DNA from 3 places in the Paenibacillus sp. AN1007 genome. Region 2 is predicted to be linked to each of the others. Evidence: predicted binding sites of a transcription regulator. Region 2 holds the regulator's gene; each other region holds the start of a gene.

Region 1 (3,286 bases), 1.3 Mb from region 2:
AGGCTTCGTCATCTTCAGCGTCTTCCGCTCCATCTTCTTCTATTAAACGATTTACAACCCGGCGCACCAGTTCCATGCTAAAACCGCGCCGCATCAAGTAAGGGAACGTTTTACGTTTCTTCTCCTGCACGTCTCCCCGGACCTGTTTCCATTTTTTACGGCCCGCTGTTAATGCAGTGTCCAATTCTGCATCTGCACTCACATCGTCCAGCACCTCTGCAATGAGATCATTAGCGATGCCCTTTTGACGCAGTTCCTGCCTTATCCACAGTTTTCCCTTCCGCTGGCCCTCCATACGCTGTCTCGTCCATTCCTTAGCAAACAGATCATCATCTATGAGTTTTTCCTGTTCAAGCCTGTCCAAAACCTCTTCAATGATCGGTGCCGCGAATTCCTTTTGCTTGAGCTTCTGGCTCAATTCATGCCGGGTACGCTGCTTAAACTCCAAAAAACGTAAGGACTGCACGTACGTTCGCTGACGCTCATCAGCAACAACGATTTCCTCAAGGTCCTTCTTAAGAAAAACCGTGCCGCGTGTCATCCTGTACTTAATCATTACATCTTCCAGAACTGTAATGGAATAAATGCCAAATGAAATGCGGTACCGGGCTTCTCTGCTCTTGGTACGCTCTACCCGGGTAATTACAAGTTCTTCATCATCCGGAAATTGCGAGATGCCGTCTGATGCTGCGTGCTCATGAAGTTCTTCGTCGTGTTCATCATATTCTTGCTGACTTTGGTGAGGCCTCATTACAAACTTCACGCTCCCCGTTATATTTTGATCTTTACAGCTTACTATGGCATAGATGCTAACAGCCTCTGTCCGGAATGGACAGAGGCTGTTTAATTCGCTTCGCGAGAAACCGATCCTATTCAGCTAGATAAGCTTCAACACCTGTTTATTACAAGCGTAAGGACAGGCCAGAAGGCAGGAATCTGCCTCCGGACAGAAGATTACTCATTGATTTCAAATAATTCCTGTTCCTCAGCCGCTTCTTTTTCTTGTTCTTCACTAGTCGGTGCAGGAACAGCAGTTGTCAAATTGCTGGCCTCACGAATTTTCTGTTCAATGATATCAGCAATCTCTTTATGTTCTTTCATGAACTGCTTCGCATTCTCACGGCCTTGACCTAAACGTTCACCTTCGTATGAATACCAAGCACCACTTTTGTTTACGATGTCCAGATCTGTACCGATATCAATGATACTTCCCTCTTTGGAAATACCTTCACCATACATAATATCAACTTCCGCTTGTTTAAACGGAGGTGCAACTTTGTTTTTAACAACTTTAATACGCGTACGGTTACCCGTAATGTCATTACCTGACTTAATGCTCTCAATACGGCGCACATCCAGTCGGACGGTAGAATAGAACTTCAATGCACGACCACCTGGTGTGGTTTCCGGGTTACCAAACATTACGCCAACTTTTTCACGAAGCTGGTTAATGAAGATGGCAATCGTTTTGGATTTGCTGATTGCACCGGACAATTTACGCAGCGCCTGAGACATCAGACGTGCCTGCAAACCTACGTGGGAATCGCCCATCTCTCCTTCAATCTCTGCTTTTGGTACGAGAGCAGCTACGGAGTCAATAACGATGATATCTACTGCACCACTGCGTACAAGAGCTTCGGCGATCTCCAGTCCCTGCTCGCCTGTATCTGGCTGAGACAAGAGCAATTCGTCAATATTAACGCCCAGTTTGCTTGCATAGTTCGGATCCAGTGCATGCTCGGCATCAATAAATGCAGCTTGTCCACCTACACGTTGAACTTCAGCAATGGCATGCAGTGCCACCGTAGTTTTACCTGAAGATTCAGGTCCATATATTTCAACAATACGGCCTTTTGGTAAGCCGCCTGTTCCTAATGCAATATCCAAAGCCAACGATCCGCTGGGAATAATTTCTACATTCATGTGAGTCGACTCACCCAGTTTCATGATGGAACCTTTACCAAATTGCTTCTCTATTTGACGGAGCGCCATATCAAGCGCAGCACGACGGTCTGACAATAAACTCACACCCTTTACTGTTTATAATGTAATGATACCTTGTTTTAACTCGTTTGCCAAGCTTTTTTTCGAACATACATTCGTTTTTTTGTCCAGGCAGAGGCGCCTCTTCCTCATTGAAATCGATAAAAAAATAGAAAAAGAACCGTAAACAGGGCTGTTAAGCCACATTTTACGGTTCTTCCGTCTTCGTTCATTATACTTCGTTAATTAATCAATTGCAATCTGCTTCACACCGCTTAATCGATAGCCACTAATTTTTGCCATAAACGATACAGAATCGCCTTTGCCGAACGAATACGAACCGTTTCCCGGTTACCGTTAATCCGCAGCTCATGAATTTCAGTATCCTTCCCGCGCTCAGCCAAAGCTATAAACACAAGACCCGGCGGTTTGCGCTCTGAATATCCTGGACCGGCTACCCCGGTTACTGCCAGCCCGAAGTCGGCATCGCCGATCATGCGGACCTGCTCAGCAAGCACTTTTGCCACTTCTGGACTAACCGCGCCCGGTGCATCTTCACCTTCAAGATAACTGTGCGGAACATTGAGCAGCTTTTCTTTGATCTCATTGGAGTAACAGACGATGCCGCCTTTCAGCATCGAGGCACTTCCAGGGACGGAAGTGAGGCTCTGCATCACGAGCCCTCCAGTACAGCTTTCCGCCGCACTCAAGGTCAGACCCATATCAGACATCATTGTCACAATCGTGTATTCAATCGGTACATCCTCGTTGGCGTAGAGGTGTTCAGACAACCGTTCGCGAATCTGGACTTCCATGGCATCGAGCTTCAGTTTCGCTTCTCCTTCGCTTGGAGCCTTTGTAGAGACGCGTACCGTCACTTCACCTTCACTCGCGTAAGGAGCAATCGTAGGGTCTGTCTGCCCGTCAATCAGGTCAAGCAGTCGATCCTCCAGAGCAGACTCCCCAATACCTGCGAATTTCAGCATACGAGAATAAATCGGCATCTCTTCTGTAAGAGCATGCTGGAACAGCCAAGGCTTGACTTCCTGCTCAAACATCGGAATAAGCTCTTTGGGCGGCCCAGGCATCACAACATAATATTTATCGTTATCCGCAATCGCGTTGCCTGCAGCAAGTCCGGTTTCATTCGCCAGAGGCGTTCCACCCTCAAGCACAATGGCTTGACGTCGATTATTCTCCGTCATTTCAACATTCCGATCCCGGAAGAAACCTTCTATTTTGTCCATAGCCATACGATCAATATGGAGCTTTCGATTCAATACAGCGGCCAGTGCATCTTTGG
Region 2 (3,286 bases):
CCAGGAGTATATTGCTGTTATGGAAGGCGAGGTAGAAACAAGCACAGCACTGCTGAATGAGAAATTCGATTATATTTTCTTCACAGGCAGTACAGGTGTTGGGCGTATTGTGATGAAAGCTGCTGCAGAGCATTTAATTCCGGTAACTTTGGAGCTGGGTGGGAAAAGTCCGGCTATTGTGCATCAGGATGCTGATTTGCAGCTGGCTGCTCAGCGGATTGTACGGGGAAAATTTCTGAATGCGGGGCAGACTTGTGTTGCACCAGACTACTTGCTGGTACATGAGCAGGTGCATGATCAACTTGTTGAACAGATCAGAGCTGAAATCTCCGAGAAATTTGGCGCGAATGTCATGGAGAACGCGAGTTTCCCTCATATTGTCAATGCGCGCAACTTTGATCGTTTATCTGCTTTCCTTACCAATGGCACGGCTGTCATAGGGGGACGATCAAATCGTGATCAGCTTATGATTGAACCAACCGTTCTTGATGATATCTCATGGGATTCTCCTGTTATGCAGGAAGAAATCTTCGGTCCTATTTTACCAGTATTTACGTATAATGATCTTAATCCAATGCTTGATGAGATCGTACGTCGGCCTAAACCACTTGCGCTGTATCTGTTTACGGAGAGTGAGGCTTTACAGGAACAGGTCTTGACTCAAGTTTCCTTTGGTGGAGGATGTATTAATGAAACACTCTCCCATATGACCTCGCATTATTTGCCATTTGGAGGTGTAGGAGAGAGCGGAATGGGCTCATATCATGGAAAACAGAGCTTTGAAGTATTTTCACACCACAAAAGCATCCTTAAACGAAGTAAATGATGGATTGGATTCTTACGAGGATACAAGGGGTTATCAAGTTGGAGGGTCCTGTTCGAGCTGGAGATAAATAATTTATAGTAAAAAGAGGTTGTCCTGTAAACAGGGCAGCCTCTTTCATATTAAAGTTAAGATCAAGCAAATGAAACAAGCTAAATCAAAATAAAGGCAGCTTAATGAATGTCGCGGAAAAGGCCGATAACCTTACCTAAAATACTAACATGTTTCAACCGCAGCGGCTCGAATGTTGCATTCTCCGGTTGAAGGCGAATATGATCTTTTTCCTTATAAAATGTCTTAACTGTAGCCTCATCATCCTCAGTCATGGCAACGACAATATCCCCATTATCTGCGGTCTGCTGCTGACGAACAATGACATAATCTCCATTAACGATACCGGCTTCAATCATGCTGTCCCCGACAACGGAAAGCATAAATACTTTCTGTTCCCCTACATAATGAGTAGGGAGCGGGAAGTAATCTTCAATATTTTCAGTTGCTGTAATCGGAACCCCGGCAGTTACTTTACCCACGACTGGAATTCGTGCAACACTGTGGGCAAATTGATGAGAATGCTCGGACTCTTCCTGGCTCAAGAGTTCGATTGCTCTTGGCTTGGTTGGGTCACGTCTGATTAAACCCTTCTTCTCCAAACGATCCAAATGTCCATGGACCGTAGAACTGGAAGCCAGTCCAACGGCTTCGCCAATTTCTCGTACGGAAGGAGGATACCCCTTCAACCGGACTTCATTTCGTATAAACTCCAGAATAGCCTGCTGCCTGCTGGATATCTTCGACATACCGTATCAACCCCATTTTAGTAACGTTTGGGAAAATTATAACATAGAACCTCCGTTCGTACAAACATAAGTTCTAAAGAAATCGCATTATTTCAGTGATTTCTTCATTTTACTCTTTTTTTGTGGATACTCGAGTTAAATTTGAGGACAAGGTCTTAAACATACGTATGTTAATTTCGGATTAATGACGTTTTAATGTCGAAAAAGAGCGAACAATTGTTCTAAAAAGTTGTTGAACAAAACAGGTGTTCGTGTTATATTGTTTTCAACAGATAGGAACAAACGTTTGGAGGCGGGATGCAAAATGAGATATTCAACTTATCAGAGCATTTATGAACCGGTGAATTCGAAAGCTGTGAGGTCTAACATAGGGCAATTTAGAACATTAATATCACGATTCAAACTTTCGCAGGGGTTAATCAAATTAGCTATTGCTTCATTAATTATATTGATAGGCTGCAGTACTGTTCTAACCGTATTTGCTGGTAATGAGAAAGAGCTGCTTCCTGGAGGAAAGATCGCTGTATCTCAGGGGGAGACGTTGTGGAGTATTTCTGTGGAGCATAAACCAACTACGATGGATACGCGTGTATATATAGAAGCAATTAAAAAGGTGAACCAACTGGAATCAGCAACAATTCAGACAGGACAGGTTTTGGTATTACCTCAGTTTGCTAAATAAAATGCATTTGATCGTGAATTACCGCGCGCCAACTTGACAAGCTGCCTTTATCATGTCAAAGTTATTATGACTTTGTAATTTTGGAGGGGACAAGCTTGGATATTGATAGTCTGGTAGCACGTATTAACGAATTGGCTCGCAAGCAGAATTCCACTGGACTGTCAGAGGAAGAACTTACTGAACGTGCCAAGTTGAGAGAAATTTATTTGGGTAATATTCGTAACAATTTCAGACAGCAGCTCGATTCAATTGAAATTGTTGACGACGAGAATGGTCAGGGCCACCAAGGCAAACTCAAACATTAATTATAGAAACCTAAACATATCGTTATGATATTTAGGTTTCTTCATGCTATTTGGGATGCTTACTATAGGGGGATAAGAGCTTACACCGAGTTATGTAAGCCGATACAAGACACATAAGGGGGATTCACATGTCGCGGCGTTCGTTCGAGAGAACGGTTCGGAAAAATTCTAAGCAATTGAATCAACAGCGTAAAAAAAGCGGTCAACCTATTTCGGGAAATCCAGGTGAAGATATTTACAAAGGAAGAAGCTTGTTATTTCCTATCTTTCTAATTGGTTTGGCGTTTCTGTATCTGTTCATGAGTACTTTTTTGGTTAAAGCTCCAATGACCACATGGGATTGGGTAACGATGCTGCTTTATGTATTTCTGGCTGTTATTTTTATGCTTCGACGTCCTTACATTAAAATCAGCAGCAGCCGGATCATTACAACGAAGGGGAACCGCGAGCGCTCCATTGGCGTTGATGATATTATCAAGTTCAGATTTGAACCAGGCACGGTTGTCATTGAACATAACAGCCGCGGAAAAAGATGGGTTTTTACCAAGTTGTTAAATCGTTACGATACAGAAGCAATGACTGAGCGATTGATGAAATTTGCAAAAGCTCACCAGATCACCGTGGAAACCATTGATAAGTAATTAATGTATAAAGGGGCAGATGATCGGAATGGCAT
Region 3 (3,286 bases), 810 kb from region 2:
ATAATGCTTCACATTGAGCAGCGGCTGTTTTTGCTTTTTTCATTCGTTTCTCAAACATGCCGAGTGCCGATGTGATTACAGTCCGGCAGCTTTCCATCTGTGATAACAAAGCATCCCGTCCCCGGCTGCGTCCTTCCTGGGCGTTATCTTCCAGAGACAAACTTGGAACATACTTCCACGGCTTGCCATCCGTCCAGCGATATCCATGGATACCGCAGGCAAGTACATAGTTTTCGAGCTGGTCCATGTCTTCACGTGTAATGGAACCATTCAGCGGAAGCAGCAGATCTGTTTTGACACAGCGAAATACATCCTCGTACCGCCAGTTGCGGCGAACAATATCCAATGCCGCACGAATAAATTCGGATAATGGATGATGCAGTTCACTTCGTCTTCGGTCCAGAAAGACCGGAACATCATAATCCCTGAATAACGGCTCCGCAATATCAGCATAGGTCTCTAATCCGCGAACAAGCACTGCCATATCCCGATATCTGGCCCCATCTTCCTGCGCAAGACGACGCATTTCACGCAGTGCGCCCTCCAGTTCTGCCCGGCGATTCTCCGCAGCAGCCAAGCGAATTCCCGAGTCTTCGCCTTCGCTTCTCCAGCGAACACGCCGATCAAACCCAGCCTCCAGATGGGCAAGTCCTGGCCGATCCTTAAATCTCGGCAGTACTTCGTCATGAAGTATTGTCGTATCGCTGGACACACCCAAATGCTCTGCCATGCCTTTGAGCCGCGTATAAGCACTAGCTGTTGGATAAAATAATTCCAGCTCTCCCGGCAGTACACCCTGCTCGTAAGCACGATCAAGCGTTAAGGAAATGGTTACAGACGAGGCCTGCAGCATGAGCTGTCCTATGACACTCATCTCCTGCGGAGTGAATCCATGAAAACCGTCAATCCAGACTTCAGCTCCCTGCAGCCATGTGCTTTCCGGCAAACGCCCCGTCAGCTCGTTCAGTGTATCTTCATCATCAATATATAAATTAGTCAGTTCCCTCTCGTAGTCGTGGTAGATCAAGTTCAAATCATGCAGCTTATCCTCCAGAATAGGTGAAGTAGATGCAATCTCCCACGCTGCAAGCCCCTCTTCGAGTACCGAAGCATGCACTTCGTATCGTTTAAACTCACTATATAATTGGGTCAATTCCCCAATAAAACCAAGCTGGCTGCCCGAAGCAGCAAACAACCTCAATTCTTCCTTCCGACGCTGGATGACTTTATATAAAAGCATCTTCTTGCCCTCAGCTCCAATCGGAATGCGGGCAGAACCGCCAGCCTCCTGCATAACGCGATAAGCAAGACGACGGAAGCCAAGTACTTCGGCACGCATCGTACCTTTAATGCCTTCGGAAGAAACCAGTGCCTGCTCTGTCCGAAATGAGCTTTGTTCAGGAACAAGCAGAATCAGCGGTTTTCCTTGAGGCTCCTGCCTAAGCAGGGATGTGATTTCCCGGGTAATCAGTGTGCTTTTGCCACTGCCTGCCCGGCCAATAACAAAGCGTACGGACATGTGTCATCCTCCAAACTGCACGTACAAGATTTTAATTTCCAGTATATCATACCTTACTCACTTCGGAACATACGTTTGCCATGATCCACCAAATAAGAACACAATATGGCTATAAAAAAAGCCGCCTGTACAATACAGCCAGCAGCTTCTTATGGATTTGCGTCTACAATTACACTTCAACCAACATATCCGTAACTATAGAAGCAGACTTCCTCCTTTTTCAAATTCAATCCTTCGGCTGCCGGCCTAGACATAAATGAGTCGGGACGAAGACCGAACAAAGTATCCTTTTCGACTAATAATAAAAGTTTGTCCGCCAAGATCAAGCTTTTCCTCATAAACAAAATACCCTATAAGATGGACTTTTTAAAGTGCCTATCCCATAGGGTACGATTCATTCTAAATAAAAGAGAATATGCTTAATTCTTTTTGCTTCGCACTTCAAAAATAGCAAATTTCAAGTAGTGCCCTTCATCTACGCCCAAAATTTGCGGATGATCCTTGCCAGCGGCTTTCCAGTCAATCAAACGGAGCACTTTACCTGCATCTTCTGCGGCATCCGCTATCGTTTCAAGGAAAAGATCAGGACGCATATGATAAGAACAGCTTGCCGTTACCAGATATCCGCCCTCGTTGACAAGTTTCATACCCTGCAGATTAATGTCCTTGTAACCACGGCATGCTCCCTTGACTGCGGATTTTGTTTTCGCAAACGCAGGCGGATCAAGGATAACGACATCAAACGTTTTTCCAGCATTGGATAATGCTTTGGAGGTATCCACCTTTTGCTCCGATGCTCGTGCGCGTGCATTGCGCTCATCAAGTCCTTTGACTTGCTCACGCAGATATTGAAAAGCATCGGCTACAACGAACTCTACCCGATCCGTAAAACCGTTCAGTTCTACATTCGTTCGTGCACTTTCGATGGCATGTTCGGAAATATCAAGACAAGTTACCTTCTTCGCTCCATATTTGCATGCATTCAAGGTAAAGCTGCCGGTGTGCGAGAAACACTCCAGCACCGTGGCCCCGTCCCAATACGGGAAAGTCACCACTTTGCCTCCCTTATTCACAGGCAGCTGCTGCTCGCTTCCTTCGTGCTCGATCTGCTGCAGTGTGATGCCGCTTTTATACCCCCAGCCTTTCATCAGCGGTTCAATGGCCGCACGATTCTCACGCTGGTCGAAGAAGTAGCCTGTTTTCTGACCCTCCACAATATCCACCTTGATGAGCAGTCCATTTTCAGTCACCGTAACATGACGCGGACAATCTCCATAGAGCGGACCTTTGACCTGCTCCAGACCTTCCAGTTCACGAATAGATACATCACTTCGCTCATAAATGCCTTCTGGCTGCATGACTTCAATGAGCGCCTGTACAATGGCTTCACGGCAGCGATCCATCCCAAGGGTCAGGATTTGCACCACTAGAATGCTGCCGAATCGGTCAACGATCAGTCCAGGCAGAAAATCGGCTTCGCCGTAAACGAGACGATACGCTTCCCCACCCTGTATGAAGCGTTCCCGGTGACGCAGACAGTCACGAAAACGTGCTGCGAAAAAGGCCGTGTCCATCTGTTCAAATTCCAAAGGCTGGTACGAGACCACGCGCACGGTAATCTGCGAAGCCGGATTATAATAACCCGTCGCCAAGTAACGACCTTGATGATTCAGTACATTGACGATATCACCCGGTTCCGGATTGCCGTCTACGGACGCAATTTCATTTTTAAAAACCCAGGGATGTGCATGTTCCAGCCGTTTTTTG

Evidence for each region. Region 2 encodes LexA, which represses DNA repair genes until DNA is damaged. Its sites were predicted from a motif close to CGAACATATGTTCG; they were not measured.
Region 1: the regulator LexA is predicted to act here: its motif matches at 2,089-2,102, upstream of recA (recombinase RecA).
Region 3: the regulator LexA is predicted to act here: its motif matches at 1,584-1,597, upstream of addB (helicase-exonuclease AddAB subunit AddB).

Annotation. Positions count from the first base shown of each region.
Region 1 covers NZ_CP159992.1:3,340,847-3,344,132, forward strand. Annotated here, with positions in the region: gene ABXS70_RS14755 (RecX family transcriptional regulator) at 1-751, opposite strand, end outside; gene recA (recombinase RecA) at 955-2,019, opposite strand; gene ABXS70_RS14765 (competence/damage-inducible protein A) at 2,259-3,286, opposite strand, start outside.
Region 2 covers NZ_CP159992.1:2,059,450-2,062,735, forward strand. Annotated here, with positions in the region: gene ABXS70_RS09375 (aldehyde dehydrogenase) at 1-826, shown strand, start outside; gene lexA (transcriptional repressor LexA) at 997-1,623, opposite strand; gene ABXS70_RS09385 (LysM peptidoglycan-binding domain-containing protein) at 1,928-2,305, shown strand; gene ABXS70_RS09390 (DUF896 domain-containing protein) at 2,401-2,610, shown strand; gene ABXS70_RS09395 (hypothetical protein) at 2,739-3,251, shown strand; gene ABXS70_RS09400 (HAD family hydrolase) at 3,280-3,286, shown strand, end outside.
Region 3 covers NZ_CP159992.1:1,250,608-1,253,893, reverse strand. Annotated here, with positions in the region: gene addB (helicase-exonuclease AddAB subunit AddB) at 1-1,519, opposite strand, end outside; gene ABXS70_RS05790 (class I SAM-dependent rRNA methyltransferase) at 1,939-3,286, opposite strand, start outside.